One region of the Streptosporangium sp. NPDC000396 genome, then DNA from elsewhere that is predicted to be linked to it. Evidence: predicted binding sites of a transcription regulator. Region 1 holds the regulator's gene; the other holds the start of a gene.
The links. The regulator HrcA, encoded in region 1, represses chaperone genes, less so after heat shock. The targets are predictions, from matches to a motif close to TTGGCACTCTCNNNNNGAGAGTGCCAA.

Region 1 (14,859 bases):
GCGGTGAGCTGCCAGCCGGTGAGGGCCAGATCGCCCACGCCCGAGGGCTTTCCCCAGGCGCGGGTGAGGACGACCCCGCTGGCCATGCCCACCGCGGCGATGAGGCCCGCGACGACGCCGATGGTGTCGAGAGCGGCGTTGGCCTTGAGCACGACGAGGGAGACGCCGACCGCGGCCGCGATCCCGGCGAGGACGCGATGGATCGGGACGGTCTCGCGAAGCACGGCACGGGTGAGCCCGGCGACGATAAGCGGCTGGACGGCGCCGAGCACCCCGGCGACGCCGCCGGGCAGCCGGTAGGCGGACAGGAAGAGCAGGGGGAAGAACATGCCGATGTTCAGTGCGCCCAGCACCGGGGCCCGCCACCACCAGCTGCCCCTGGGAAGCGTCCGGGTCACGGCGATCAGGAGCAGCCCGGCGGGAAGCGCGCGGAGTAAGGCGGTGAGCAGCGGGCGACCCGGGGGGAGCAGCTCGGTGGTCACGATGTAGGTGGTGCCCCAGACCGTGGGGGCGAAGGCGGTGGCGGCTATCAGGGCAAGGCGCGGGGCGAACATGGGACTCCTTAAAACAAACTCAACAGCAAGTAACTTAGCACTAAGTTATTTACCGTCAAGCTATGCTTGTGGCCATGACAGAGGACCCGGTTGACCGGATCATGGGGCAGTGGCGGAAAGAGCGGCCCGATCTGGAGCCGTCACCTATGGGGATCTTCGGGCGGATCTACCGGATCTCCCGGCTCATGGCGGATCGCATGGAGGAGGTGTACGGGGCGTACGGCCTGAACAGGGGCGAGTTCGACGTGCTCGCCACGCTTCGCCGGGCCGGTGAGCCGTACACGCTGTCGCCCAAGGCGCTGACCGCCACGCTCATGCTGACCTCGGGCGGCATGACGGGACGGCTCGATCGGCTGGAGCGCGCCGGGCTGCTCGCCCGTACTCCCGACCCCGACGACCGCCGGGCGCTGCGCGTCAGCCTGACGGCCGAAGGGCTCCGGGTCATCGACCAGGCCGTGGTCGCGGGGCTGGAGCCTCAGCACGAGGCGCTGGCCGCGCTGTCCGAGAAGGACCGCGAGCGTCTCGGTGACCTGCTCAGGGATCTGCTCGGCGAGTTGGATTAGCCCTGTCCGCGGCCCGCGGGAGGCTCTGCCTGGCGGCCTGCGGGAGGCCCGGACCGGTTGCCGCCGTGCGGATCAAGGGATCGCCGTACGGTTCCCGCCCGCCGCGAGCGACGCTCCAGACGGGCGGCCTCGCAGGGATGCGGGAGTCGCCGCGAGCCATGCCCGCGGCCGTGGACCTGATCTTCGAAGCCCGCGGCGAACACGCATCGACTTCTCGCCACCGAAGCCGAGATCAAGCTCGGGCCTGCGGCGAACGTGGCGATCGCGGCGAACCGGAGCCTGCATGGCGTCTTCGCGGGGCGGGGTGCCATATGGGCGCCGCGCGGGACGGCGGGAATCCGCGGGGCACTTCCCGCCCCAGCCGGGAGTTTCTGCTGGGTGCGCGGGAGCGGTGCGGTGGGTGACGCGGGGCGGTCTGACAGCGGAGTGGTGCGCTGGGCCAGCGTGGAGTGGTGCGCTGGGCCGGCGCGGAGTGGCGCGGCGGCGGAGCCATATGGCGGGTAACGCGGAAACGCCGCACCCCATGAGGGGTGCGGCGTCCGGAAGAACCTGGATTACTTCGCGGCCGACAGGGCGACGACGCGCTGGGCGATCGCCGACTTGCGGTTGGCGGCCTGGTTCTTGTGGATCACGCCCTTGCTGGCAGCCTTGTCCAGCTGACGGGAGGCGGCGCGCTGGAGCGCGACAGCCTCTTCGACGTTGCCCTGGTCGGCGGCCTCGCGGAACTTGCGGATCGCCGTCTTCAGGGACGACTTGACAGCCTTGTTGCGCAGCCGGGCCTTCTCGTTCTGCCGGTTGCGCTTGATCTGGGACTTGATGTTCGCCACGAAGAAGCCTCGGTGAATGTCGTTGGAGTGGGGCGCGCGGGCAGAGAGGGCGCGCCACACGCAGTTGAACAGGCTACCAACTGTCCGGAGGGTCGCTCAAATCGACTTGCAGGACAGAAGGATGCCTGATCAGTTTACCGTGTTGTCCTCACGGGCGGTACCAGAACTGGTCGTACTCCTTCCAGTCTTCCGCCGTGGCCGCGAAGTCGACGTAGAGCGCCAGCCCGAACCGCTCGCGAGGCTTGCCGTGAGCGGTCAGCGCCAGCCGCGCGCCCTCGGCGGCGGTCGCGACGCTCTCCGCCGCGTCGCCCCACGATATGCCGTGATCGTGATAGGCGGGTGCGCCGATCAGCACGGTTTTCTCCTCGGGCACGAGTTCCAGTGCGAGGGTGCCCTGCCGTACGACATAGCCCCCGTAGAGCAGCTCGGAGGGGAGATAGGAGTCGTAGGTCATGATCGCCACCTGGTCGGTGAGGGCCGCCACCTGACGGAAGTAGTCGGGTGACCAGTACTTGTCGTGGCTGATGGCCGTGCGCACGATCGGGCGGGTCAGCGGGAACGGCTCGATCTGCGGGGTCGAGGTGGAGAGCAGGCCGTCGCCGACGAGCTGGCGGGTCCGGGTCAGCAGGTCCAGGAACGCGGTGTCGCCGTCTCCCAGCGGCTCGAAGTTGTAGTGCACGCCGTCGAAGCCGAGCGCCATGATGTCGCGCACGCCGTCCAGCACGCGCTGCCTGGAGGCTGGATCATCGAGATCCAGGAAGCCGTCGACCTTCTGGCCGAGCCAGGCCGACACCCGGACCTTCGGCAGCTCGGCACGCCACCACTTCAGGAAATTTCCGGCGTTGGAGTGCTTTGTAGCGGGCAGCGATCCATCGGAGTCGAACGGGCCCGAGTGGACGTACACGTCTCTGATGCCCGTCTTGCGCAGTCGCGCGGCCAGATTCCTCACGTCGGCGGCGCTCTTGCGGCCGTCGACCCACGCGTGTCCCAGCCACAGGGCGTCGTGACCGGTGGTCTTCGCCCACGGAGCGGGTGTCCCGGTAAACTGCAGCGTGAGGGTGGCCGCGGCCACCCCGGGAAGTATAAGGATCACGGCCGCCACCATCGCGAGAAACCGCAGGCCGCGCCGTGCTCTGGTCCGGGCAATCACCCGGACATGTCACCATGGAAGACGGCTGGTATGCCAGTCGTAGATCGTCGTCAATCCCGTCGAAACGGACACCGGTGCGCATTCAGCCTGGCCAGACCGATCCCGCGGTGATCCGCAATTTCTGCATCATCGCGCACATCGACCACGGCAAGTCCACGCTTGCCGACCGTATGCTGCAGATCACCGGCGTGGTCGACGACCGCTCCATGCGCGCTCAGTACCTCGACCGGATGGACATCGAGCGCGAGCGCGGCATCACCATCAAGTCGCAGGCGGTCCGGCTGCCGTGGCAGGTGGACGGCACCGACTACGTCCTCAACATGATCGACACTCCCGGGCACGTGGACTTCACCTACGAGGTCTCCCGCTCGCTCCAGGCGTGTGAGGGTGCGATCCTGCTGGTCGACGCCGCGCAGGGGATCGAGGCGCAGACTCTGGCCAACCTCTACCTGGCCATGAACAACGACATGACGATCATCCCGGTGCTCAACAAGATCGACCTTCCCGCCGCCCAGCCGGAGAAGTACGCCGCGGAGATCGCCCACCTCATCGGCTGCGAGCCGGAGGACGTGCTGAAGGTCTCCGGCAAGACCGGCGTGGGCGTCCGGGAGCTGCTCGACCACGTCGTGCAGAACATCCCGGCCCCGGTCGGCGACGCCGACGCGCCCGCCCGTGCGCTGATCTTCGACTCCGTCTACGACACCTACCGCGGCGTGGTCACCTACGTCCGGGTCATGGACGGGCACCTGGGCAAGCGCGAGCGCATCCAGATGATGTCCACCGGCGCGGCCCACGAGACCCTGGAGATCGGGGTCATCTCGCCCGAGCCGAAGGTCGCGGACAAGGGTCTGGGCGTCGGCGAGGTGGGCTATCTGATCACCGGCGTGAAGGACGTCCGCCAGTCGCGGGTCGGTGACACGGTCACCTCCGGCGCGCGTCCGGCCACTGAGCCGCTCAGCGGCTACGAGCACCCTAAACCCATGGTGTTCTCGGGCCTGTATCCGATCGACGGCGACGACTACCCCGAGCTCCGTGAGGCGCTGGACAAGCTTCAGCTCAACGACGCCGCCCTGATCTACGAGCCGGAAACCTCCGCGGCCCTCGGCTTCGGGTTCCGCTGCGGATTCCTCGGCCTGCTCCACATGGAGATCGTCCGTGAGCGCCTGGAGCGGGAGTTCAACCTCTCGCTCATCTCCACCGCGCCCAACGTGATCTATCGAGTGATCATGGAAGACGGCAAGGAGGTCGTCGTCACCAACCCCTCGGAGTTCCCGACGGGCAAGGTCGACAAGGTCTTCGAGCCGATGGTGAAGGCGACCGTGCTGGTCCCGTCGGAGTTCATCGGCGCCATCATGGAGCTCTGCCAGAACCGCCGGGGCAACCTCCAGGGCATGGACTACCTGTCGGAGGACCGCGTCGAGATCCGCTACACCATGCCGCTCGGCGAGATCATCTTCGACTTCTTCGACCAGCTCAAGTCCCGCACGCGTGGTTACGCATCCCTCGACTACGAGCCCTTCGGCGAGCAGGAGTCCGAGCTGGTGAAGGTCGACATCCTGCTGCAGGGCGAGGCCGTGGACGCCTTCAGTGCCATCGTCCACAAGGACAAGGCCTACGGCTACGGCGTCGAGATGGCCAAGAAGCTCCGCGAGCTCATCCCGAGACAGCAGTTCGAGGTGCCGATCCAGGCCGCCATCGGCGCCCGCGTCATCGCCCGTGAGAACATCCGCGCCATCCGCAAGGACGTCCTCGCCAAGTGCTACGGCGGTGACATCTCCCGTAAGCGCAAGCTGCTGGAGAAGCAGAAGGAAGGCAAGAAGCGGATGAAGATGGTCGGCCGCGTCGAGGTGCCCCAGGAGGCCTTCGTCGCCGCGCTGTCCACCGAGTCGTCCTCCGCCGACAAGACCAAGAAGTAGGTTTCCGCACGCGAGCCTGCGCCGCGGAGGAAGCGGGCCCCTCGTGTGCCCGGCCGGTGCCATGGCGTGCCGGCCCGGGTGGGCGGGCGGAGCCGGGAACGGTCCGAGCGGGCGGAGCCGGGAATATCGGCTGGCTGTGCGGTCGAGGCGTCGGATACCGTCACACTCATGCGTATTCTCGCCGTGAACGTGGGCCGGGCTGTCGACGCCGAGTGGGCGGGAGATCTCAAGCGCACCGCGATCGACAAGTCCGCCGTGGACGGCCGCGTCGCGGTGGGGGAGAACGGCCTGGCGGGTGACGAGCGGGCCGACACGAAGCACCACGGCTCGCTCGACCACGCGGTCTACTCCTACGCCCGCGAGGACTACGACTGGTGGCAGGGCGAGCTGGGCCGCGACCTGCGCAACGGCCAGTTCGGCGAGAACCTCACGACCGAGGGGCTCGACGTCAACGGCGCGAAGATCGGCGAGCGCTGGCGGATCGGCACCGCCCTCCTGGAGGTCACGGGCCCGCGGGTGCCGTGTGTGGTGTTCCGCAACTGGCTCGACGAGCGGGGCTGGGTCAAGCGCTTCACCCAGGTCGGCCGGGTCGGTGCCTATCTGCAGGTGATCGAGCAGGGCGAGCTGGGCCGCGGCGACGCCGTCGAGATCGTCTCCCGCCCGGACGACAGCGTCACGGTCACCGAGTCCTTCCGCGCCTACCACGGAGACAAGGACCTGATGCGCCGCCTGCTCGCCTACCCCGGCCACCCCGCCCTGTGGGACGAGGTCGCCGAGCGGGTCCTGCGGGTAGGGGCGAAGTAGCGGGTCCTGCGGGTGGGGCCGAAGCAGGTGGGCGGGTTCTGCGGGCGGGCCGGGCGGGTCCTGCGGATCTCGCGGGTGGGCTTTCCGCCGAGCGTGTGCCCGGTCCCGTCGTTCCGGGCATCGCGGCGGGAGCGGCAGACTTGGTGTCGTGCCATCCACTCTTCCCGACGGCGATCCCGTACCGGCCTCGGGCCGGCTCCCCGGCAGCGCGCTCCGCGGGCTCGGCGAGCGGCCCTTCGGTTTCTACGTCCACGTGCCCTTCTGCGTGACCCGCTGCGGTTACTGCGACTTCAACACCTATACGGCGTCCGAGCTCGGTCCCGGCGCCTCGCACAAGGACTATGCGGACACCGCCATCGACGAGGTACGGCGGGCGCGTGCCAACCTCGGTGACGTGGACCTTCCGGTCGAGACCGTGTTCTTCGGCGGAGGCACGCCGACCCTGCTGCCCGCGGGGGACCTGGTCCGCATCCTGGGCGCGATCGAGGCGGAGTTCGGGCTCGCCCCGGACGCCGAGGTGACCACCGAGGCCAACCCCGAGTCCGTGGACCCGGCCTACCTGGCCGAGCTGCGCCGCGGCGGGTTCACCCGGATGAGCTTCGGCATGCAGAGCGTCCGCGAGCACGTGCTCGAGGTGCTGGACCGCCGGCACACTCCGGGCCGGCCCGCGCGTGCCGTACGGGAGGCCAAGGAGGCCGGGTTCGACCACGTCAACCTGGATCTGATCTACAGCACGCCGGGAGAGAGCGACGACGACTGGCGGGCCTCGCTGGCCGCGGCGATCGAGGCCGGGCCCGACCATGTGTCGGCCTACTCGCTGATCGTGGAGGACGGCACCAGGCTGGCGGCCAGGATCCGGCGCGGTGAGCTCCCGATGCCCGACGACGACGTGGCCGCCGACCGCTACCTCATCGCCGACGCCATGCTCGCCGAGGCCGGGTTCGAGTGGTACGAGGTGTCCAACTGGGCGACCTCGGAGGCCGGGCGCTGCCGGCACAACCTGCTCTACTGGACCGGCGGCGACTGGTGGGGGGTCGGTCCCGGCGCGCACAGTCACGTCGGCGGCACCCGGTGGTGGAACGTCAAGCACCCGGCGGCCTACGCCCAGCGCCTGGCCTCCGGCGTCTCGCCGGCGCACGCGCGCGAGGTGCTGACCGCGGAGGACAGGGCGGTGGAGCGGCTGATGCTGGAGCTCAGGCTCACCCAGGGCTTCCCTCTCAAGGAGATCGACCGGCCGCCGGTGATCGCCCAGGCGCTGGCCGACGGCCTGCTGGAGGTGGAGCCCTTCAAGGCGGGCCGCGCCGTGCTGACGTTGCGCGGCCGCCTCCTGGCCGACGCCCTGGTGCGCGACCTGACGTGATCAGCTGACGAAGCGGATGTTCATCGGATAGCGGTAGTTCTCACCGCGGTTGGACGCGATGGCGCCGATGACCATGAAGACAATCGAGGCTATCCAGACCAGGAACATCAGGAGGAAGCCGATCAGCACGAACGCCAGAATCCAGCAGACGAAGTAGGCGATCAGCAGGGTGAGCTGGAAGTTGAGCGCCTCGGCCGCCTGACTCCGAACATAAGGAGACTCGTCCTTCTTCGCGAGATATATCACCAGCGGCCCGACGAACGAGGTCAGCAGGCCCAGCAGATGGGCGAGCATGGCCAGGGTGGTGTCGTCACTGCCCGGCCGAGGGCCGTACGCCCCCGGCTGTCCCTGGAATCCGTAGCCGGGCGGGGGATACGGGCTCTGCGGGCTCCCCGGCCGGCCGTCCTGGTAGCCGTAACCGTAGCCGTACGAACCGTACGACGAGGCGGAAGGGGGCGGGGCGGGCGGCGAGTCGTCCTGGCCGGGCGTGGCGAAGCCGGGCGAGGGTGGCCGGTCGGCCCGCCGGGTCTGGTCGTCGCCCGCGCTCTCGGGCCGCGGATCCTCGGGATTGACGCTCATGGCCCCTCCTGATGGGTGCGGGGTTAGTCATCCTCGCTGGGAACAGTCACGAAGTCGATCAATTCCTCCACCGGGCCGAGAAGTTCCGGCTCCAGATCGGCGTATGTGGTGACCGACCCGAGAATGCGCCGCCATGCGTCGGCAGGTTCCAGGTGCCAGCCCAGGGCGGTGATGACCCCTTCTTTCCAGGGTACGCCGCGCGGAACCGCCGGCCAGGAGGAAATCTTCAGCACCGACGGCTTGACCGCCTGCCAGATGTCCACGAACGGATGCCCCACGATGAGCACGTCCGGGGAGGAGACCTGGGCGGCGATCCGGCTCTCCTTCGAGCCGGGGACCAGGTGGTCCACGAGCACGCCCAGACGGCGGTCCGGGCCCGGCTCGAACTCCTCGACGATCGCGGGCAGGTGGTCGACCCCTTCGAGGTATTCCACGACCACGCCCTCCACCCGCAGGTCGTGACCCCACACCTTCTCCACGAGCGCGGCGTCGTGCGCGCCTTCCACGTAGATCCGGCTCTCTCTGGCCACCCGGGCCCGCAGACCCTCCACCGCGATGGAGCCGGAGGCGGAACGCCTCGGACCCCGTGGTCCGGCGGCGGGCCGTACCAGCGTCACGACTTTGCCTTCCAGGAGGAACGCGGCGGGCTCCAGCGGGAACACCCGCCGCCGCCCGAAGCGGTCCTCCAGGGTGACGGCCTCCTTGTCGCAGGCCACCACGGCGCCGCAGAAGCCGCCGTCGGCGTCTTCCACGACCAGGTCGAGCTCCGCGGGAACCTGAGGGATCTTCCCCTTGAGGGGACGCCGCCAGTTTCCCGCCAGCACATCACGTTCGTACATCGCCGACCGCCCACCATCTCTCGCCAGGGATCAAGTGGACGCTAGCAAAGGCCGCGATCACCTGCCGTACGGACTCGGCTGTCCCCACTGCGCGGCGGCCGCGGCGGCCTGGCGCTTGCGGGCCCCGCTCCGCTTCACCAGCACGACGATCGTCACGACGACGGCCAGCAGGAAGCCCGCACCCGGCACCGCGACCAGTGCGACCGCCCCGCCCACGACCGAGCCGGGGTCGATCTCCTTGCCCACGCCGAACCTGGCGTTCGCCCCTTCGGTGGTGCAGGTGAGCTTGTAGTCGCCGGCCTTGTCCACCCCCACCCGCAGGCCCAGCTCCCAGGCGACGCCGTCGGTGGAGGCGACGGTCTGCTGCCCGCGCGGCTGCTGGAGCCTGGCCGGTGCGGGTCCGTCCTGCAGCTCGCACGTGAACTCGGTGCGCCCGCTGGTGGCGACGTAGATGGCGGGGTTGTCGGCCGGATCGAGCGAGACCGTCACCGTCTGGCCCGAGCCGAACGTCTCGGTGGGCGCGGCGTCGGTGACCGCGCTGAAGATGCCGCCGACGAAGCCGCCGAAGCCGACGATCACGCTGAGCACGAAGACGAGCCAGGCGCTGACGATCCAGCCGACGCTGGGTTTGATCTTCGGCGCGGGCGGCGGCCCCTGGGGCGCGCCGTAACCGCCGGGCGCGTAGCCCGGGGGAGGACCGGCCTGGTACGGCTGGCCGTAGGGCTGCTGGGGCGCACCGTAGCCACCGGGCGCGTGCGAGGATGCATCGCCTGAGGGGGAGACGAAATCGTTGGACATGACGGGAATTGTGTCGGTTACCGCTTGTACGGCGATAGCAGTTGACTTGACGGCGGCTTGGTCCCATCATCCTGCCGCCGCGTTATCGCACCTTGTGGGCAAGAGCCGTACACTTGGCACTCGGGAACACAGAGTGCCAGCACCGGTGGTTTCCTGTTCGGTGCGGGCAAGGAGGTGAGCGCGTTGGTCGACGATCGCAAGCTGGCGGTGCTTCGCGCCATCGTCGAGGACTATGTGTCAACCAACGAGCCGGTAGGCTCCAAGGCTCTCGTGGAGCGGCACAACCTGGGAGTTTCACCCGCGACCATCCGCAATGACATGGCGGTGCTGGAGGAGCAGGGCTACATCGCCCAGCCTCACACCAGCGCCGGCCGAGTGCCCACGGACAAGGGCTATCGGCTGTTCGTCGACAGGCTCTCGCAGGTGAAGCCGCTGTCGGGTGCCGAGAAGAGGGCCATCGAGACCTTCCTGGCCGGCGCGGTGGACATCGACGACGTCGTGACACGCACGGTGCGGCTGCTGGCACAGCTCACCCGCCAGGTCGCCGTGGTGCAATACCCCACGCTGAGCAACTCCACGGTCCGGCATGTGGAGCTGGTCCCGTTGAGCGAGCGCAGGCTGATGTTCGTGCTCATCACCAACACGGGGCGGGTCGAGCAGCGCGTGATCGAGCTGCCCGACGTGGTGGACGACAATCGCATCGCCCATCTGCGGGCGACTCTCAACGCCTGCCTGGACGGCTGCGGGCTGGTCAACGTCCCGGACATGGTCGCCGACCTGCCCGACCGCCTTCCGGTCGACGATCGGCCGTTCGCGGCCACGGTCCTGTCGGTGTTGTTGGAGTCCCTCGTGGACCGGCATGATGAGAAGATCGTTTTTGCCGGGGCGGCCAATCTCGCGGGAGCCGACTTCACCGTCGGGCTCCGCGACGTGCTGGAGGCCCTGGAAGAGCAGGTCGTGCTCATGCGCCTGCTCGGCGAGACGTCGGACCTTTCGGCGCTGACGGTGCGGATCGGCTCGGAGAACCCCTACACAGGTCTCCAGGGCACGTCGATCGTCGTCGCCGGATACGGTTCGGGAGGCAAACAACTGGCCCGGCTTGGTGTGCTGGGTCCGACACGAATGGACTACCCGGTCACGATGGGCGCGGTGCGCGCGGTGGCACGCTACGTCAGCCAGATCCTGGCTGCATCCTAAGAGGTCAACTAAGTGGCTAAGAGCGACTACTACGGCACCCTCGGGGTACGCCGCGACGCCAGTGCGGAAGAAATCAAGAAGGCATACCGTCGCCTGGCGCGCGAGCTGCATCCCGACGTGAATCCCGATCCTGAGACCCAGGAGCGGTTCAAGGAGATCACTCAGGCCTATGAGGTCCTGTCCGATCCCAACAAGCGACAGATGTACGACATGGGTGCCGACCCGTTCGCCTCGGGCGCCGGCGCCGGCGCGGGGGGCTTCGGCGCGGGCTTCCCGTTCAGCGACATCATGGACGCCTTCTTCGGCGCGGCCGGCGGCGGTGGCCGCGGTCCGCGGTCGCGTGCTCGCCGGGGCCGTAACGCCACCATCCGGGTCGAGCTCGACCTGCGCGAGTCGGCCTTCGGCACCACGCGCGAGCTGGTCGTCGACACCGCCGTGCTCTGCGAGGTTTGCACGGGCTCAGGCGCCGCGGCCGGCACCCACCCCGAAACCTGCGACATGTGCCATGGCCGCGGTGAGGTCTCCCAGGTCACCCGGTCCTTCCTCGGCCAGGTCATGACCTCCCGCCCCTGCCCCCAGTGCGGTGGATTCGGCTCGATCATCCGTAACCCCTGCCAGGAGTGCTCCGGCGACGGCCGGGTCCGCACCCGGCGGACCATCAAGGTCCGCATCCCGGCCGGTGTGGAAGACGGCACCCACATCCAGCTCGCCGGCGAAGGTGAGATCGGCCCGGGCGGGGGCCCGCCCGGAGACCTGTTCCTGGAGATCGTCGAGCGTCCGCACGAGATCTTCGAGCGCCGCGGCGACGATCTGCACTGCACCGTGCAGATTCCGATGACCGCGGCCGCGCTCGGCACCTCCCTGACCATGGAGACGCTCGACGGCATGGAGCAGCTGGACGTACGGCCCGGCACCCAGTCCGGGCAGACCATCCCGCTCTACGGCCGAGGCGTCCAGCGTCTCAACGAGACCGGCCGTGGCGACCTGCTGATCCACGTCAACGTGGAGACCCCCGCCCGCCTCGACCCGGCTCAGGAGGAGCTCCTGCGCGAGCTCGCCAAGCTCCGCGGCGAGGAGCGCCCGCCGGGTAAGTTCGCCCCCGGCCAGCAGGGGTTCTTCTCCCGTCTGCGAGATGCGTTCAATGGCCGCTGACGGCAGGCGTTCACCGGTCGCCCGGCCGGCGGCCCGCAGGCCGGGCCGGCACGTCTCCGGCCGCCGATGACGGTTCCGGTCTTCCTGGCCGATCCGGCCGACCTGGCTCGGGCGGAGTTCACGCTCGGCGGCCCCGAGGGACGCCACGCGGCGGCCGTACGGCGGTTGCGGGCCGGAGAGCGGCTCGATCTGACCGACGGCGCGGGCGCCGTGGCCGAGTGCGTGGTGCGGGACGCGGGAAAGGACTCGCTCCGCGTCGAGGTGCTGCGCCGCTACGACGTGCCCGCGCCGCGGCCTCGTCTGGTCGTGGTTCAGGGACTGCCCAAGGGCGATCGGGGCGAGCTGGCCGTGGAGATGATGACCGAGGCCGGTGTCGACGCGATCGTGCCCTGGGCCGCGGCCCGGTGCGTCACCCAGTGGAAGGGCGAACGGGCGGCCAAGTCGCTGGCCCGCTGGCGGTCCACGGCGCGGGAGGCGGGCAAGCAGGCTCGGCGATTCCACCTGCCCGAGGTGACCGATCTCGCGACCACGGCGAAGGTCGCCGCACTGCTGTCGGCCGCCTCACTGGGCATCGTGCTGCACGAGGAGGCGGCCTCACCCCTCTCCACCCTGGAGCTTCCCGGCGCCGGTGACATCGTCGTGGTGGTCGGTCCCGAAGGCGGGGTGGGTGAGGAGGAGATCGCCGCGTTCCGGGAGGCGGGAGCCGTACCGGCGCTGCTCGGGCCGACGGTGCTGCGCACCTCGACGGCCGGGGTGGCCGCGGCGGCGGTGCTCCAGACGCGCACCGGCCGCTGGTGACCCGCTAACCGTTGTTGGAGGTGACGGTCGTCGCCTCCGTCGGCGTCGGGAGCGGTTCGTCCGGCGGTGCGCACCCGTCGGCCGGGCACGGGCTCTCCGTGTGGGCGGTGGACTCCGTCGGCGTCGGGGTGGACCGGGGCTTGCAGTCCTTGGGGTTCTCCTCGGGCTCGACCGTCGTCTCCTCACCGGGAGCCGTGGGGCAGGTGGGCGAAGGCGTGGGCTTCGCCGTCGGTGTTGGCGTCGCCGTCGGCTTCGGGGTCGGCTTCTCGCTCGGCGTCGCGGGCTTGGACTGGGTGGGGAGCGGCGCCGACGTCTCCGGCCTGGGGACGATCGGGGCCTGCTCTCCGTCGTCCACCGGGGGCCGCGAGGTGGCGGACAAGTCGGGTGGGGTCGACTTGGTGTAGTTGACCTCTCCGCTGTTGACCTGCTGGATCACCTGCTCGCGGAACTGCGGGACCATCATGACGACAGTGGCCGCCACGAGGACCGCTCCTGCGACAGAGGCTCCGGCGCGCCACCACACCAGCCCGCGGAGCCCGCGTCGTTCTATGCGAGCGCGGATGATCTCCAATCCGTCGGGGGAGGGAACGACCGAGTTCGCCTCCGCGCTGAGGGCACGGCGGAGCAGCTCGCCGTACTCGTCGGGGGACTCGGTCATGACAGTTGCTCCAGTGTGGTTCGTAGGGCGGCCATACCGCGAGCCGTGTGGCTCTTGACCGCGCCCTTGCTGATGCCCATCGCATGAGCGATCTGCGCCTCGGACATATCACCGTAATAGCGCAGGACCAATGCCTCTCGCTGGCGTGCGGGCAGACTGCGTAGTGCCTCGATGACGGCGGATCGCTCTAACTCGCCGATCGCGCCGTTCTCGGCGCTCGGCGCGTCGGGCAGTCCTTTAGGGGCGTACTTCTCGACGACCGCTCGGTGCCGGAGCACCGAGCGCGATCGGTTGACGACCGATTGGCGCAGGTAGGCGAGTGCCTTGTCGGTGTCGCGAAGCCGGCGCCAGGCGCCATGAATGGCGACGAACGCGTCTTGCACGACTTCCTCCGCGGTTGCCATGTCGCGGACGAGTAACACAGCAAGACGCACAAGAGACCGATAGTGCGCGCTGTACAGCGCGGTAACGGCCATGTCGGCGTCCCACTCGACGGGCACCGCCCCGAGCGACCTGTCGGCCACGAGGGTCTCGGTGGTCACATCAGTGGGACGCGCGGCCTTCCCAGAGGGTTTACGCTCTTCCGGTTCATTAGGGGGCATGACCCAGTCGTGTCCTCGCCAGGGGGGCCATATCGTGCGAATTGCATTGGTCTGTAGTTGTTGAAGTTTTGCATACCCACCTTATCTGGGCGGATCTTTCTTTGCGGACGATGAATCATCACCGATTGACAACGTCGCGGGCGGTAGGGTGCCTGCATGGTGAGCGAAGCCGACTGCCTGTTCTGCAAGATCGTCTCCAAGGAGATCCCCGCGAAGATCGTCTATGAGGACGATCGCACGCTGGCCTTCCGGGACGTCAATCCCCAGGCGCCGACCCATGTGCTCGTGGTTCCCAGGGAGCACTACCCGAACGCGGCGGCGCTGGCCGCGGCCGACCACGGGCTCGCCGACGACGTGCTCAAGGCGGCACACGCGGTCGCGGAGCAGGAGGGGATCGCCGACTCGGGTTACCGGCTGGTCTTCAACACCGGCCCCGGGGCCGGTCAAACCGTCTTTCACGTGCACGGGCACGTGCTCGGCGGGCGCGGTCTGACCTGGCCGCCCGGATAAAACCGGCAAGCGCGATCCCGTCGATCACGGATACGATGGCGTAGAAGTCCCACGCCGATATCTGGAGGCGAACAGGCCGAAAGGCCCGCCTATGTCCGAGACAAACGATTCCAGCAGAACGCCCCCACCGAGGTCGAAGGGTCCCAGCCGGACCCAGGCGAAGGTGGTGATTCCTGATGATCATTCGATGGTCAGCCTGCTGGGCTCGCGCGACGAGCTGCTGCGGGTCATCGAGGGCTCCTTCCGCGCCGACATCCACGTCCGTGGCAATGAGATCACCATCACCGGGAGCCCGGAGGAGAGCGGCACCGTGGTGCGCCTCTTCGAGGAGCTGATGGAGCTGGTCCGTGGGGGTGCGGAGCTCACGGCGGACGCGGTGGAGCGCAGCATCGCGATGTTGCGGATGACCTCCGACCGTCCCGCCGAGGTGCTCTCCCTCGACATCATCTCCTCGCGAGGCCGGACCATCCGGCCGAAGACCGTGAACCAGAAGCGCTACGTCGACGCGATCGACAAGCACACCATCGTCTTCGGCATCGGCCCGGCCGGCAC
Region 2 (14,859 bases), on a different contig from region 1:
CGCACAACCACATCACGACAATGGCCACGTACAGAAGAACGCTGCTCACGGCCACCTCCGGGCAGCATGAAAACGCCTGTGGTCTCTTGGCGTCTTCAATGTGCTCACGTCACGCACCGTAAGACCGCGTGTCACTATTTGACGAGTATTCGATGCGGTGTGTCGCGAGATCTTCAAACCTCTTCATGGGGAGCGCCACCACGAGCCGCCGACTCACGGGCCCGCCGCCACCGCACGAGTAAACCTCTTGGTGCGTCTTCGACCGTGAGCGCGTAACAAATGTGGTCGCGCCAAGCACCGTCAATGTGCAGATGACGGCGTCTGATGCCTTCTTCCCGGAAGCCGAGCTTTTCAACCACCCGGCGGCTTGCGTGGTTCTCCGGGCGGATGTTGGCCTCGACACGGTGCAACCCGGTGGTGAAGAAACAGTGATCGACCGCCATCGCCACGGCGGTGGGAATGATCCCCCGACCGGCCAGGGCACCGTCCACCCAGTAGCCGATCTGAGCCGATCTGGCCGAACCCCAGACGATGGCGCCGACGGTGAGCTGCCCGGCGAAGGCTCCCTCATAAGTGACGACCCAGGGCAGCGCGAGCCCCTGCCTGGCCTCTCGGCGGAGAGTGCCGGCCATGGAGATGTAAGGCCCGAGACCCGTCTTGAACAGGGGGGTCTCGGGATTGCTCGGTTCCCAGGGACGGAGCCAGTCGGCGTTGCGCAGCCGCGATTCCCGCCAGACGCGCACGTCGCGCAGGCGCAGCGGCCGAAGTCCCACCGGGCCTTCCGTCAGGGTCACCGGCCAGCCACGAAGTCGATCCACGCTCTCCATCATCCCCCGAAGGCACACCGGCGTGCCATGGAGTCCGGCAGGCCGGTCAGCGCGGGTGATCCCCTCCTCGGATCTGGTCCACGGCGTGCTTGAGAACGGGCGCGAGCACGGCCATGCCGTCGCGGACCCCGCCCGAAGAGCCGGGCAGGTTGACGATCAGGGTGTTTTCCGCCTGCCCGGCGAGCCCGCGGGACAGGATCGAGGTGGGCACCTTGTCACGGTTCGCCTGGCGGATGGCCTCGGCGATGCCTGGGATCTCCCGGTCGAGCACCCGCCGGGTCATCTCCGGGGTGAGGTCGGCCGGGGTCAGCCCGGTGCCGCCTGTGGTGAGGATCACGTCGTAGCCCTCGGCCACCCCGGACCGCAGCGCCGCCTCGACGGGGTCACCGTCGGGGACCACTCGCGGGCCGTCCACGTCACATCCGGCCGCCGCCAGGAGCTCAGCCAGCAGTTTCCCGGACTTGTCCTCGTATATCCCGGCGGAGGCCCGGTTGGACGCCGTGATCACCAGAGCTCGCATGCCGCCATCCTCTCAATCCCGCCGGCCATGGCCGGGTACGGCCCGGTCCCGACCCGCTCGGTCCCGCCGGCTATGGCCGGGTCCAGACCCCGGTCTTCCCGCCGGTCTTCTCCTCGACTCGGACACCGGTGATCACGGCCGCCGGGTCCACCGCCTTGACCATGTCGATCAACGCGAGCGCGGCGACCGAGACAGAGGTCAGCGCCTCCATCTCGACGCCGGTCCGGTCCGCGGTCTTGACCCGGGCGGTGATCTCCACGCCGTCGTCGACCACCGTCAGGTCGACCTTCACGCCGTGCAGCGCGATCGGGTGGCAGAGCGGGATCAGGTCCGGGGTGCGCTTGGCGCCCATGATGCCCGCGATCCGCGCGGTACCGATCGCGTCTCCCTTGGGAACGTCCCCCGACCGCAGCAGGGCCACGGCCTCGGCGGACAGCAGCACCTTGCCTGTGGCGCTGGCCGTACGGACGGAGACGTCCTTGGCCGAGACGTCCACCATGCGTGCCGCGCCGGTCTCGTCGATGTGTGTGAATCCGCTCATACGAACACCATGCCCTGCCGCTTCCCCTGCGGATTCACAGGGGGATGACTTCCACCGTCGCGCCCACGGGCACCTCGGTGACGTTCTCGGGGACCACCAGCAGCGCGTTGGCCATGGCCAGGGCCGCGAGCTGGTGCGAGCCCTGCCTCTGCACCGGAGCGACGGAGCCGTCGGCGGCCAGTACCGCGCGCAGATACGACCGCCTGCCCTCGGGAGAGCGGAGCGAGGACGTGGTCACGGCCCTCACGACCGGTGTGGGACCCACGGGCAGGCCGCGCATCTTCTGCAGCGCGGGCCGGACGAACAGCATGAACGACACGAAGGACGACACCGGGTTACCCGGCAGCGCGAAGATCGGGATCTGGTCCTCGCCCACCACTCCGAACCCCTGGGGCATGCCCGGCTGCATGGCGACGCGATTGAACCGAACGGTGCCGAGGGGGCCGAGCGCCTCCTTCACCGGCTCGTAGGCGCCCATCGAGACACCACCACTGGTGATCACGACGTCGGCCCGCAGGAGCTGGGCGTCGAGCTGGTCGAGGAACTGCCCGGCGTCGTCGGCCACGATCCCGGCCCGGTAACCCTCGCCTCCGGCCTCGCGGACGGCGGCGATCAGGGTGTAACTGTTGGACTCCCAGATCTGGCCGGGCGCCAGGGGCGTTCCCGGCTCGGCCAGCTCGGCGCCGGTGGAGATCACCACCACCCGGGGGCGGGGCCGTACCAGCACCCGGCGGCGGCCGACTCCGGCCAGGATGCCGAGCTGAGCCGGGCCGATCGGGGTTCCCGCCGTCAGCACGACGTCGCCCGCGTGGACGTCCTCGCCCGCCCTGCGGATCGAGTATCCCCACGGTGCCGGTCGCTCGATGGTGACCTGTGCGGTCCCGCCGTCGGTCCACTCGACCGGGACCACGGCATCGGCACCCGCGGGCATCGGGGCGCCGGTCATGATCCGCGTCGCCGTTCCGGGGCCCACGACGAGCGGCCGCCCGTCTCCGGCCGCGATGTCGCCGATCACCGAAAGCGTGACCGGGGCCTGCGCGACGTCCTCGGCCCGTACGGCGTAGCCGTCCATGGCCGAGTTGTCGAACGGCGGCAGCGGAACCGGGGAGGTGACCTCCTCGGCCAGCATGGTGCCCAGCGCCTGCTCCAGGTCCACCTCCAGGGGAGCCAGGGGCCGCACGGTCAGCAGGATGTCTGCGAGGTGGTCGTCAACCGACTTCATCGGGCTCATCGGACTCATCGGGTTCGTCGGGTTCGTCGGGCTCATCGGGACCCCAGGAACTCCTTCAGCCACGGTATGAACTCCGGTGCCAGATCGGCGCGGTCCGCCGCGAACTGCACCACCGTGCGCAGGTAGTCGAGCTTGTTGCCGGTGTCGTAGCGGCGGCCGCGGAACAGCACGCCGTGAACCGGCCCGCCCTCCTCCGAACCCCGGCTCGCCAGGGTGCGCAGGGCGTCGGTGAGCTGGATCTCACCGCCACGGCCCGGCGGGGTGTTCTCCAGGACCTCGAACACGGCCGGGTCGATCACGTATCGGCCGATGACGGCCCAGTTGGACGGGGCCTCCTCCGCCGGAGGCTTCTCCACCAGGTCGGTCACCCGGACCACGTCGTCCTCAGATGTAGGCTCGATGGCGGCGCAGCCGTACAGGGAGACCTGCTCCTTCGGCACCTCCATCAGCGCGATGACGCTGCCACCGTGAGCACGGCGCACCTCGATCATGCGCTTGAGGAGTTCGTCACGATGGTCGATCAGGTCATCGCCCAGGAGACAGGCGAACGGGTGGTCGCCCACATGCTGCTTGGCGCAGAGCACGGCGTGGCCGAGGCCGCGCGGCTCGCCCTGCCGTACGTAGTGGAGGGTCGCGAGGTCGGCGGGCTCACGCACCTGGGAGAGCCGCTCGTCGTCGCCCTTGGCCTCCAGCACGTCCTCCAGCTCGATCGCCCGGTCGAAGTGGTCTTCGATGGAGCGCTTGTTCTTACCGGTGACCATGAGGACGTCGAGCAAACCAGCGGAAACGGCTTCTTCAACGACATACTGGATCGCGGGCTTGTCGACGATGGGCAGCATCTCCTTAGGAGTCGCCTTGGTCGCCGGCAAGAAACGGGTGCCCAAACCCGCGGCGGGAACGACGGCCTTGGTCACAGGATGCATGTCAGCCATGACCGAAACCATAGTGGAGGGACCTGTGGACAAGCCTAAGCTGCGTGCCAGGATCGTGACCGCGCGCGCTTCCATCTCGGAAGACGCACGGCATGCGGCCGCTGTCCAGACAAGGGAATCCCTCCTGGATCAGCCGTGGGTTCAGATGGCCGGGCTGGTCGCCTGCTACTGGTCGGCCGGGAGCGAACCGGAGACCCACGGGCTCGTCTTCGCGCTGTGGAAGCACGGCGCGACCGTGATCCTGCCCGTGCTCCGTGATGACAACGATCTCGACTGGGCCGTGTACGACGGGCCCGACACCCTCGCACCAGGCCGTTTCGGGATCATGGAGCCGGTCGACACCCGGCGTGGCGTCGACGCGATCAGGACCGCGGCCCTGGTGATCGTGCCCGCGCTGGCGGTGGACCGGCACACCGGCGTACGGCTCGGCCGCGGCGGCGGCTCCTACGACCGGGCGCTGGCCAGGGTCGGCCCGAACGTGCCGACGGTCGCCCTGCTACACGAGGGCGAGCTGCTGGAAGGGATTCCGGCCGAGCCGCACGATCTTCCAGTTCGCTACGCGGCCCTGCCCAGCGGAATCACCCGGGTCGTCCCGGGGTGTGCCTGACGACCGGGTCGAATACGACACAATGGTCCCTGGAGTTGGAGAGGGGGCCAGATGGGACTGAATGTCTGGCTGCTTCTCGGAGCTGGGATCGTCATCGCCGCCATCATCGCGGTGCGGGTCGCGCATCGCAGCGGGCTGCCGAGCCTTCTCATCTTCCTCGCCTTCGGTCTGATCATCGGCGAGTCCGGCTTCGGGGTCCAGTTCGAGAACCCGGAGCTCGCCCAGCAGATGGGCCTGATCGCTCTGGCGGTCATCCTGGCCGAAGGTGGCCTGACCACCAACTGGAACCACGTCAAGAAGTCCATCCCCACCGCGCTGGTGCTGGCCACCGTCGGCGTCGGGGTGAGCATCGTGGCCGTCGCGGTCCCGGTGCGCGTGCTGCTCGGCATGGACTGGCGGTCCTCACTGCTGCTGGGCGCGATCCTCGCCTCCACCGACGCCGCGGCCGTCTTCTCCGTCCTGCGCCGCCTGCCCCTGCCCCCGCGCCTGGCGGGCATCCTGGAGGCCGAGTCCGGCCTGAACGACGCGCCCACCGTCATCGCCGTGATGCTGCTGAGCGCCAGCACCTCGCCCAGCATCGGGCACGCGCTGTTTCAGGTCGTCTTCGAGCTGGTGGTGGGCGCGGCCATCGGCCTGGCGGTCGGCCCCCTCGGCGTCTACGCGCTGCGCCGCGTCGCGCTGCCCGCCTCCGGCCTGTACCCGATCGCGGTGCTCGCGCTGGCGTTCGTCGCCTACGCCGGAGCCGTTCTCGCGCACGCCAGCGGTTTTCTCGCCGTCTACCTGGCCTCCCTGGTCATGGGCAACGCCCGGATGCCGCACCGGGCCGCCACACGAGGCTTCGCCGAGGGCGTGGCCTGGCTGGCCCAGATCGGCCTGTTCGTCATGCTCGGACTGCTGGCCAGCCCCTCGGAAGCACCCCAGGCGATCGTCCCCGGCCTGGTGGCCGGGCTGATCCTGGTCGCGCTGGCCCGCCCCCTGTCGATCGTCGTCTCCGCCCTTCTCGTACGGCTGGCAAGACTCGACCGGCTGAACTGGCGGGAACAGGCCTTCCTGTCATGGGCGGGACTGCGCGGCGCGGTCCCCATCGTGCTCGCCACCATCCCCTGGGCCTCCGGCTCGGTCGACCCCTCCACCGCCAAGCTCGTGTTCAACACGGTCTTCGTCATCGTCGTCGTCTACACCCTGATCCAGGGACCGACGCTGCCCTTCGTCGCGAAGACGCTCGGGCTCTCCACCCCCGACGAGGCCCGTGACCTGGAGGTGGAGTCGGCACCGCTGGAAGAGCTCAACGCCGACCTGCTGCAGATCAGGGTGCCGCCGACCTCCAAGCTCCACGGCGTGGAGATCTTCGAGCTGAGGCTGCCCAACGACGCCCAGGTCACGCTGATCGTCAGGGACGGCCGTACCTTCGTGCCCACCGAGTCCACCAGGATCCGGATCGACGACCAGCTCCTGGTCGTGACCACGGCCGCCTGCAGGGATCCGGTCGAGCGGCGGATACGGGCGATCAGCCGCAGGGGCAAACTCGCCGGCTGGTTCGGCGAGCTCGGCACCTGATCACAAGTGGAATGCGATAGGGCCGACTCGCGTTCATGCCTTTCGGCTGCGTACCATTAGCAGTCCCATCAGTAGAGTGCCAATCGGCGTGGAGTAACGAGGAGGAGCGCGTGCCCACCTACCAGTACGCATGTAGTGCCTGCGGCCACGAGTTCGACATCGTCCAGAAGTTCTCCGACGATGCGCTGACCGAGTGCCCGAAGTGCTCCGGCGAGCTACGCAAGGTGTTCTCCGCGGTCGGCATCGTCTTCAAGGGCTCCGGCTTCTATCGGACCGACAGCCGGTCGTCCTCTTCCAGCACGGTGAGCTCCACCACGACCTCCTCGTCGAGCTCGTCCACGGAGTCCAAGACCGAGTCCAAGACCTCCGAGTCCAAGCCCGCCGCCGCGAGCACCCCGGCACCCGCGGCCTCCTAGCGCAGTGACCGCACACCTTCACCGTGTTCGTCGTCCGTCCAGGGCGCCGGTACGGCGAGCGGTGGGGCGGTCTCGACCGGCGCGGGTGAGCGGTGCCCAGCCCGGTGAACATTCCTGGTCACCGCGCTAGGCAAGCCCCGGCCCCACGACCTCCAGGCGCCGCCGGCGCCCGCGGCCTCGCGCTGCGGCCTCCAGGTGATCCTGGCACCCTTGGCCTTCTTGTCAGTCGCGTCCGGGGCGATCGGCCGCTGCGCCGAGCATCTCACGGGGATCACGGGGAACTTCGAGCACCTCACGGGGAAATCTGTCCAGCAGCTCACGGAGCCTTGGATGCTCTTCGGGGTTCCAGCTCACAGAGCCTTGGATGCTCTTCGGGGTTCCAGCTCACAGAGCCTTGGATGCTCTTCGGGGTTCCAGCGCAAGGAGTCTCCCAGCGGTTTCTCGGAGACCCAACTCACGAAGCCTCGGCGACTCCTCGGCGCTCCAGTCCTGGACCAGACGCTCCAGGCCGTCACGGGCCTACGCGACCAGCCGGCCAGCCACCTGCTCGCCGACCGGGGTCAGCTTCAGGGTGCCGTCACCCACCCCGGCAGTGCCGTCGCCCTCGGCAGATCGAGCCGCGCGCGACGGGCAGCTCCGCATACGGCCGTCTTGTCGTCACCCATCGTCACCCCTGCCCGCTCGCGTGATCGCCCCTACCCACTCGCATCGGCATGCCTGCCCTCTCGGCAAGCACCACACCCACCTGACGACCCGGATGCTTGGCTTCGCCCCGGGTGTTCAGCCGCACCCCGGACGTTCAGCCGCACCCCGGACGTTCAGCCGCACCCCGGACGTTCAGCCGCGCGGGCAGCCACACCGAGCCGGGCTTATCCACCGCGCCGGAGTTATCCACAGGGCACGGCCCAGCCTCCTCACCAGATCACCCGTGGGGCTAGTCTCAGCGCCATGGTCATTCGCGCGGATATCGGTGTCATCGGCGGCTCGGGGCTCTACTCCCTGCTCGACAACGCCACGGAGGTCGAGGTCACCACCCCCTACGGTCCCCCCAGCGACGTCATCACCGTCGGCCAGATCGGATCACGCTCGGTTGCCTTCCTGCCCCGGCACGGTCGTGACCACCGCTTCGCACCTCACCGCATCCCCTATCGCGCCAACCTGTGGGCCTTGCGTTCCCTCGGCGTCCGCCAGGTCCTCGCGCCCAGCGCGGTCGGCTCCCTACGCCCCGAGCTGGGCCCCGGCACCCTGGTCATCCCCGACCAGCTCGTCGACCGCACCTCCGGCCGCGCGCAGACCTACTACGACACCGAAGGCGTCGTCCACGTCGCCTTCGCCGACCCCTACTGCCCCACCGGCCGCGCGGCGGCCGTCTCGACCGCCAGATCCTCCGGCTGGGACCTGGCCGACGACGGCACCCTGGTGGTCATCGAGGGCCCCCGCTTCTCCACCCGCGCCGAGTCCCGCTGGTTCACCGCCAACGGCTGGACGATCGTCGGCATGACCGGCTTCCCCGAGTCCATCCTCGCCCGCGAGCTGGCCCTCTGCTACACCTCGCTCTCCCTGGTCACCGACCACGACGCCGGAGTCGAGGTCGGCGAGGGAGTCTCCCACGAGGAGGTCCTCTCCTTCTTCGCCGCCAACGTCACCCGCATGCGCTCCCTCGTCGCCGACGTCGTCACCGCCCTGCCCGAAGAGCGCACCTGCCTCTGCGCCCATGCGCTGGACGGACTCAAGCTCCCCTTCGACCTCCCCGAGTAACCCGCGCCCTCTCCGCCCGCCGTACGGCGAGCACCCAGCCCCTCCGCACCGTCGTACGGCGATCACCTCGCAACCCCGCCGTACGACGGGCATCTTCTTACGGGCTCCGCGCCGCCCGGCTCTCTCCCGATGGAGTCAGTCATGCGCGCTTTCCATTTCCGCCGTCTTCTCGGCCGTCGCCATCGCCTCATCGCCACCGCCGTCGCCGCCCTTGCGATGGCCTGCGCCGTGATCGGATTACGGCCGAACGCCGCGTCGGTCACCGTTCTCGCCGCAGCCAGAGATCTTCCCAGTGGCACGTTGGATGCCGCCGACCTGAAAACGGTCGCCCTGCGGCCCGATACCGTCCCTGACGGCGCTCTGAAGCCCGGAACACCGATCAACGGGAGGATCCTGGCCGGTCCCATACGCCGTGGAGAGCCCCTGACGGACGTCCGGCTGCTCGGCCCGAGCCTGCTGGCCGCCCATGGCGCGGGAACGGTCGCCACCCCGGTCCGTGTCGCCGACCCCGAGACCGCACGCCTGTTGTCGCCCGGCGACCTTGTCGACGTGCTCGCGGCACCCTCCACGTGGGACGGCTCCGCTCCCGCCAGGATCGTTGCCGAAGACGTCACGGTCCTCGCGAGCCCCGACGACAAATCAGATCAAGGCGCGCTCGTCGTGCTGGCCACCACCTCCGATCAGGCGATCCAGCTCGCCTCCGCGCAGGCCGGGGGCCGCCTGTCGATCACCATCGGAGCTCGCGAACGACAACCCGGAAGCCGCCCAGAGCGGTAAGCCCTTCGTCAGGCGCTCCCATCACGGCGGCGGCGCCTGGCGGTGACCAGAGCATCAGACAAGGCCGGCCGCCAGGGCTCACAGAGGCGAGACCGGGCGTCAGACCCCGCGGAGGCAAGGCCGAATGAGGCCGGATGACCGGATGCCAGAGTCCGGCCCGCAGAAGCATGGCCGAGCGGCAGGATCCCGCAAAGGCAATGGCCTCATGGCCTACAGCAGAGAGCCGAGCTTGGGGTCATACTCCCAGTGCCAGGGCTCGAAGGGGCTGACGTAGGCCCACTTGGGGTGGAACCAGCCGAATTGCTTGCCGTTGGCCTCCAGCCAGTTGAACTCGGCCGACCGGAAGCGTTCCACGCCTCCGCACAGGTCGACGGCGAGCCCGAGACCATGGTTACTGCGGCCTGGGACGGCGGCGAAGCCCGGGCGGCGGTAGTAGACCGACTGCTGCTCAGCCAGGCTCCGGTAGCTGTCCGTCACACACATGGGCCTGCCGAACCGCTTCTTGTAGGCCTCGCTGAGGCTGATGAAGGCGAGCGCCGCGTCTCCTCTCAGCTCGTTGCCTCGCTGCTGAAGTGGGCACAGATAGCTCTTCGGGATGAGTCCGTTGGGAAAATCGTTCGTCGTCGACGTCTGGACCGGGTTACACCCGGCCGCGGGCTGGCCCTTCTTGTCGACTTTGACTCCCAGCTTCACCAGTGCCTGTGTCAGGGATTTCACGATCTTGCTCGAACGTGCCCTGAGCGTCTCGATCTCGGCGCCCATCTGCGCCTCCGACAGCAGGTTCCCCGCCCGCAGTTCCTGCGCCTCGGCAGCCAGCCGCTCACGCTCGGCCTGCAGGCGGCTGCCGTCCGCGAGGATCTGGTTCTGCTCGGCCACGATCTGGGTGACGTTGGCCATGGACCGCAGTGTCGCCTCGTTGGACTCACCGGACAGGAAACCGGCGATCTCGCCACCTGCGGACCGCTGGTAGAGCAGGCCGACGACCTGCGCCAGCGGCTGCCGTATCTGGGCGAAAGCCCTGTCGGCGGCCTGCAGCTCGCGCAGTTTGACGGCGAGCTGCTTCTCCGAGTCCCGGATCTGGGCCCGTCGCTGCTCCAACGCCTTCGTTGCCTCAGCTAGCTCTTTGGCCGCCTTCTCCGCCTCACGACGGAGCTCGGTGAGGTTCGTGGGTTCACGGCGCAGTCCGGTAAGGCTGACGGGCTCGCGGCGAGTCTCGGTGAAGCTCACGGCCTCGCCGACGACGGCTGGCCGAGTCCCCTCCGGCTTCTGCTGTGCAGCAGCGGTCCCCGGAAAAAGGGAAGTCATGGTCGCAACAACGGCGATCAGACCCGCTGATCGACGAGGTGGCACGTTCGACCCCTCCGTTTGCGAACTCGTGACCTGGGTCAGGGACGCACGTTACTACAGCTGACCGAGTGTCTGGGCCAGACTCCCCTCGGCCGATATGCGTCGAACACCCCATTTATCAGCCCTCACTCAGGCCTCTTGCCGCACTTGCTCCTTACAGACCTCCCACAACCAGGTCTCTCGCCATTCCCCCGGGCACCCGAAGTCGTCCTTCGTCCGCTCCGGACTCGGCGTTGCCTCCACCTGAGGTGCCGGGGATTTCGGGGGGACCACCTTCTGCACGACCTTGGGAACCACTTCCAGCGGAGGTAGCGGTGAAGCGTCCACCGTCGAGCGGCGCACGTCTCGCACGATGGGAGACACCCACCCCCCGTACTTCTCATCGGGACGGAAACGAAGTGGAGGAGGCACCAACCTCGGCTCGAAGGCCGTACCCCGAGCAGGAACGACCCCCTGGACAGGAACGACCAGGCCCGGCACCACGGCAACCGCGCCCTCCTGGAGCCCCGCCTTGGCGACAGCCCCCCGAGCGGCCACCTCATACCCGGTAAGCTCAGCCACCAGGAGCCCGCCCGCCAGGAGCGCAGGCGCCAGCATCGCCCCGCAAAGCACCAACGGCCGCAGCGCACGACGCCCTCGAATCCGCTTACGTCGCCGTTCAATCACGGAGCGTGACACTAGCCACGCCCACCTTCAGCCCTTCAGGCACTTGCCACCCTTTTACCGCAGCTCAGCGAAGCGATAACTCAGCATTCGCCCCCGATCCCCCCTCCGAGCGCGCATGCACTCGCCACTTTCGCTACTCTTACAGTGAGTCCCTTGCCTCCGTAGCTCAGGGGATAGAGCACCGCTCTCCTAAAGCGGGTGTCGCATGTTCGAATCATGCCGGGGGCACCTAGTTGACCTTGCTGTTTGCCGCGTGACCTGGGAGTTCTTCTCGGGTACGGCTTCCGCCGTGTGCAGCCGTAGGCCACCGAACGCAACCCTGGATCACTGGCCACGGTCTATTCACGGGTTGATCTTGTGAGCGTTTGGCCAGATACGCCTGGGGACCTCACGATCGACAGGCCCACGCTTGGATGCCAAAAACCCGTCGTCGTATCCGTTGACTGACCTAATACTCCAGCCCCACTGGTCACGTCCACGCTGGTGAACACGGGCCCTTATCATCGGCGCCCGGCTGTCATGCCGGTGATCAGGGTGTGGCCGAGCCGTCCGCCGCCCGCCCCGGCGCCGCAAGGCATGGTCGGACCGCCGCCGGCGCAGACGCCGTTCACCCGCCCCCGGGTTCGCCTGCAGGGGGATGACTCCTCTGCAGGAGCTCTTCCAGGATTTGGGCGACCTCAGTCGCCTGCCTGTGTTGCCCGTATGTCTCGAAGAGCAACTCCAGCACTTTGAGAAGGTCTTGCTTCTCTTTGTCACGGAGGTCTTGGACGAACTTCTGAGTGATCTGGGCCAGCCGTATCCACATCGACTTCTCGTCGTACTCTGCGATCTTCTCGACGAGCGCGATCACGTTGTTGTAACCGTTGCGATCGAGTTGTTCCGGGTACCGCATGAACCAGTAGGCGAGCGCCGATCCTGGATTTCTCACGACCTCCTCGCGGAACTCGGTGACGCGGTCGATGGATGCGTCGAGGTCGGAGGCGACAAGCAGCCCGGCGCGCATCCTGCGCTCGTGGGATGCCGCCACCCGCTCGGTTTCCTCGTTTACCCGCAGCAACACGCTGGCGCCCTCCAGTCGGACCCCGTCGCTGACCACATGCACGATCCGGCCCAGCTCGCTGTTCACCCGGTTTTGCGCATCGCGGAGGCGTATGACGGAGAATCGCTCCGAAACCTGCTCTGCAGCGTCCTGCGCACGTCCGATGGCCAGACTTCCTGCGGCCGCCACGGGGAGCTGGGAGAGGCTCTTCCAGGAAAGCGAGAATTCGGCATTGAAATACAAGCCGGGTAAGGCGCTGGGCAGCATTGCGTTGAACTTGTTATCGTGCAGCGGCTGCCGCCGGAAGCGCCAGCTTCCCATCCAGTCACGAAGCATGCTGTGCATTGGTGCGACTCGTATTCAGTGGATCGATATCCTGGATCTTTTCTTGAAGTACTTGAAAAACGTCATGCCTGGCCGGGTCCCACTCCTTCTCGTCAAGGGTTCGCCAAGCTCCGCGGAGTTCGCCGAGGCGGACCAGACGGCTCCGGCTGATTCGATTGCCGGCCTCACCCACCGCCGCGCGATAGATAATCTCGATGGTCAAGGAACTGAGCGTTGGATCCGATGCCGCCGCGTTCATCCAGGCCCTGAAGATCTTTTGATCTTCGAGACCTGAATTGGGCGCGTCAAGCACCGCTCGCCAGCAGGTCACCAATCGAGAAATGGTCGTATCTTCCGGGTTCGCATGGGCATGCGACAGGATGAGTGGAGTGTCACCAGAATCATCGGAAATTCCGGCGATGGAGAGGAAGGCGTTCACTCCCCGACGACGGCGGGCCGCATCATCCGCATCAATCAATGCGCTCACGGACTCCAGCAGCTCGGTACGGGCATCAGCCTCACACCAGAGGGACTTGACGGCGGACAGGACGTCATTCATCGTTTTCGAGTCTGCGACATCCGCCAGGTAGGCGAGGCGGGTCACCGCCAATTTGGGGTAGACGCGCCCGAGCTCGCCGCCGCAGATCTGTGCGACCACCCGCTGCAGGCCGGGGGTCGATCTCCGTATGCCTCTCTCCGCTTCTCTCTTTGACCACTGCAGAAGCAGGTCGCGCATCTTCCGTCCTAGGTCAGAGCTCAGGGCGATAGAAGTCGCTAATTGGACTGCGAATGGTCGAAGCTTCTCCGCATCCGACCAACTCCGCATGAGATCAGCGACCAGTTTGAAATCGTTCTTTCGCCTTGTCCACCGTACTGCGTAATCGGCTATGCGATTGATAACCGCCATGGTGGCATCGTCATCTAGGTCGCTCTGATGCACCAGAGTCCTCAGCCACACAAGGAACTCTTCTTGGAGATGCTCCCGATCGATCCAGAAGTAGTCGAGTACGGCGTCGGCGAAGCCCGGCCGACGGAAGCGCACCACATCTCCGTCTTCGAGGGTCGCCTTCACCTGGGAAACGAGATGAAGAATCCCGTGGCCGCGCAGACCAACCACATCCAGCGAGTCCCCAAGCTTTGCTGCCAGCTTAGTGGCTTCTTGAAAGATATGTCCCGCAGGGGCACCGTCCAGTACGGAAGCAGCGAGCTGAAATGTCCGCACCTGGCTGTCTTGATTATTATTGTTCCATTCTAGCAGAAAATTTCGCCAGTCCTTGTGAGCAGATACCACCATCTCCCGCATTATTTCGATAACTTTATCTTTTCCTATTTCACCGTTCTCGTCCCTCTTCTTGTCATACTCCGCGAGAAGCTGGTCTCGCGCGTCCCTATTGGCCTGTTTCCAGTACTGCTCCGCATTGATCACCGAGTCGGCCAGTCGCACAGCCTCCGCCGGCGCAGCCTCGCGGAGAAGCCCTACGCTGTCGACATAGGCGATCCAGGATTCAGGATCGTCGACGATGGTCTTCCGATCCTCGCTTCTCGCGGCCTCCAGCCGTCGCCGGAGGATCGCGACAGGGGCAGGATTTTCCAGTTCGACCGCAAGGTGGCTCCCTCCCTCAGAGGCGTTGGCCCAGACCTTCGGTGTCACAATGGCGACCACAATGGAGTTGTGGCGTGCCAGTCCGTCGGCAGCGGCCGCCAGCGACCTGCCAAAACTCCGGCTCAATTCGAGCGAGTCTCTGAAGTCCAGGAGCCAAGCAGTGTCTTTGTGCATCTCCAGGTCTTGCACCTTGAAGTCCGCGCGGGATCCTCCTTGGTACTCATGGGGCCTGATGTCCGGCCGTTGTGCCAAGAGGTATACCGCAGCCATGTGACGCCCGTGATCCTCAGGGGCGACGATGACGGCGATTCTCTTCTCGCGCAGATGGAATTCCACAGCCACGCCATGGAAGGACTTCGACGCCACATAGTTTGCCGCCACTCGTTGCACGTACTCGGGCTTGAGGGCGTGTGGCTCCAGCGCGCGCCGGTAGACATTGAGCTCGATGCCGACGAATTTCCCGTCATTATCTCCGTGCGCATGTTGCTCGACGTAGAGGCTGTGACCCGGCGACGGCAGCGAAACATCGTACGCGGGATACGAGATCTCGTGGCGGGGCATCGTCCCGTCACCGGATTCCTCGTCCTGCTCTTCCGCGAAATCTTCGGCTTCTTCGCCCTCGTCAAAGCTAGTTGGCCGATCTCCCACCGCATCCAGAGCGGGCTCGCCATCCGCCGGGAAGACTTCCTCGGGCGGTTCATCCAGGACAGATAG

Region 2: ACFY2X_RS45775 (FmdB family zinc ribbon protein) is a predicted target of HrcA. The motif match lies at 6,272-6,298, and genes of this name have one in related genera.

What each region holds. Positions count from the first base shown of each region.
Region 1 covers NZ_JBIAZA010000033.1:84,048-98,906, forward strand. Annotated here, with positions in the region: gene ACFY2X_RS38315 (EamA family transporter) at 1-554, opposite strand, end outside; gene ACFY2X_RS38320 (MarR family winged helix-turn-helix transcriptional regulator) at 629-1,117, shown strand; gene rpsT (30S ribosomal protein S20) at 1,672-1,944, opposite strand; gene ACFY2X_RS38330 (hypothetical protein) at 2,093-3,037, opposite strand; gene lepA (translation elongation factor 4) at 3,169-5,010, shown strand; gene ACFY2X_RS38340 (MOSC domain-containing protein) at 5,179-5,814, shown strand; gene hemW (radical SAM family heme chaperone HemW) at 5,963-7,174, shown strand; gene ACFY2X_RS38350 (DUF4870 domain-containing protein) at 7,175-7,753, opposite strand; gene ACFY2X_RS38355 (DUF3097 domain-containing protein) at 7,777-8,592, opposite strand; gene ACFY2X_RS38360 (hypothetical protein) at 8,650-9,390, opposite strand; gene hrcA (heat-inducible transcriptional repressor HrcA) at 9,574-10,587, shown strand; gene dnaJ (molecular chaperone DnaJ) at 10,600-11,739, shown strand; gene ACFY2X_RS38375 (16S rRNA (uracil(1498)-N(3))-methyltransferase) at 11,806-12,537, shown strand; gene ACFY2X_RS38380 (hypothetical protein) at 12,542-13,195, opposite strand; gene ACFY2X_RS38385 (SigE family RNA polymerase sigma factor) at 13,192-13,671, opposite strand; gene ACFY2X_RS38390 (histidine triad nucleotide-binding protein) at 13,957-14,307, shown strand; gene ACFY2X_RS38395 (PhoH family protein) at 14,399-14,859, shown strand, end outside.
Region 2 covers NZ_JBIAZA010000055.1:6,576-21,434, forward strand. Annotated here, with positions in the region: gene ACFY2X_RS45735 (hypothetical protein) at 1-49, opposite strand, end outside; gene ACFY2X_RS45740 (GNAT family N-acetyltransferase) at 174-827, opposite strand; gene ACFY2X_RS45745 (molybdenum cofactor biosynthesis protein B) at 874-1,347, opposite strand; gene moaC (cyclic pyranopterin monophosphate synthase MoaC) at 1,418-1,888, opposite strand; gene glp (gephyrin-like molybdotransferase Glp) at 1,923-3,110, opposite strand; gene galU (UTP--glucose-1-phosphate uridylyltransferase GalU) at 3,152-4,051, opposite strand; gene ACFY2X_RS45765 (5-formyltetrahydrofolate cyclo-ligase) at 4,077-4,658, shown strand; gene ACFY2X_RS45770 (potassium/proton antiporter) at 4,710-6,215, shown strand; gene ACFY2X_RS45775 (FmdB family zinc ribbon protein) at 6,326-6,631, shown strand; gene ACFY2X_RS45780 (S-methyl-5'-thioadenosine phosphorylase) at 7,580-8,389, shown strand; gene ACFY2X_RS45785 (Flp pilus assembly protein CpaB) at 8,531-9,166, shown strand; gene ACFY2X_RS45790 (D-alanyl-D-alanine carboxypeptidase family protein) at 9,377-10,393, opposite strand; tRNA gene ACFY2X_RS45795 (tRNA-Arg) at 11,335-11,407, shown strand; gene ACFY2X_RS45800 (hypothetical protein) at 11,787-12,554, opposite strand; gene ACFY2X_RS45805 (hypothetical protein) at 12,544-14,859, opposite strand, start outside.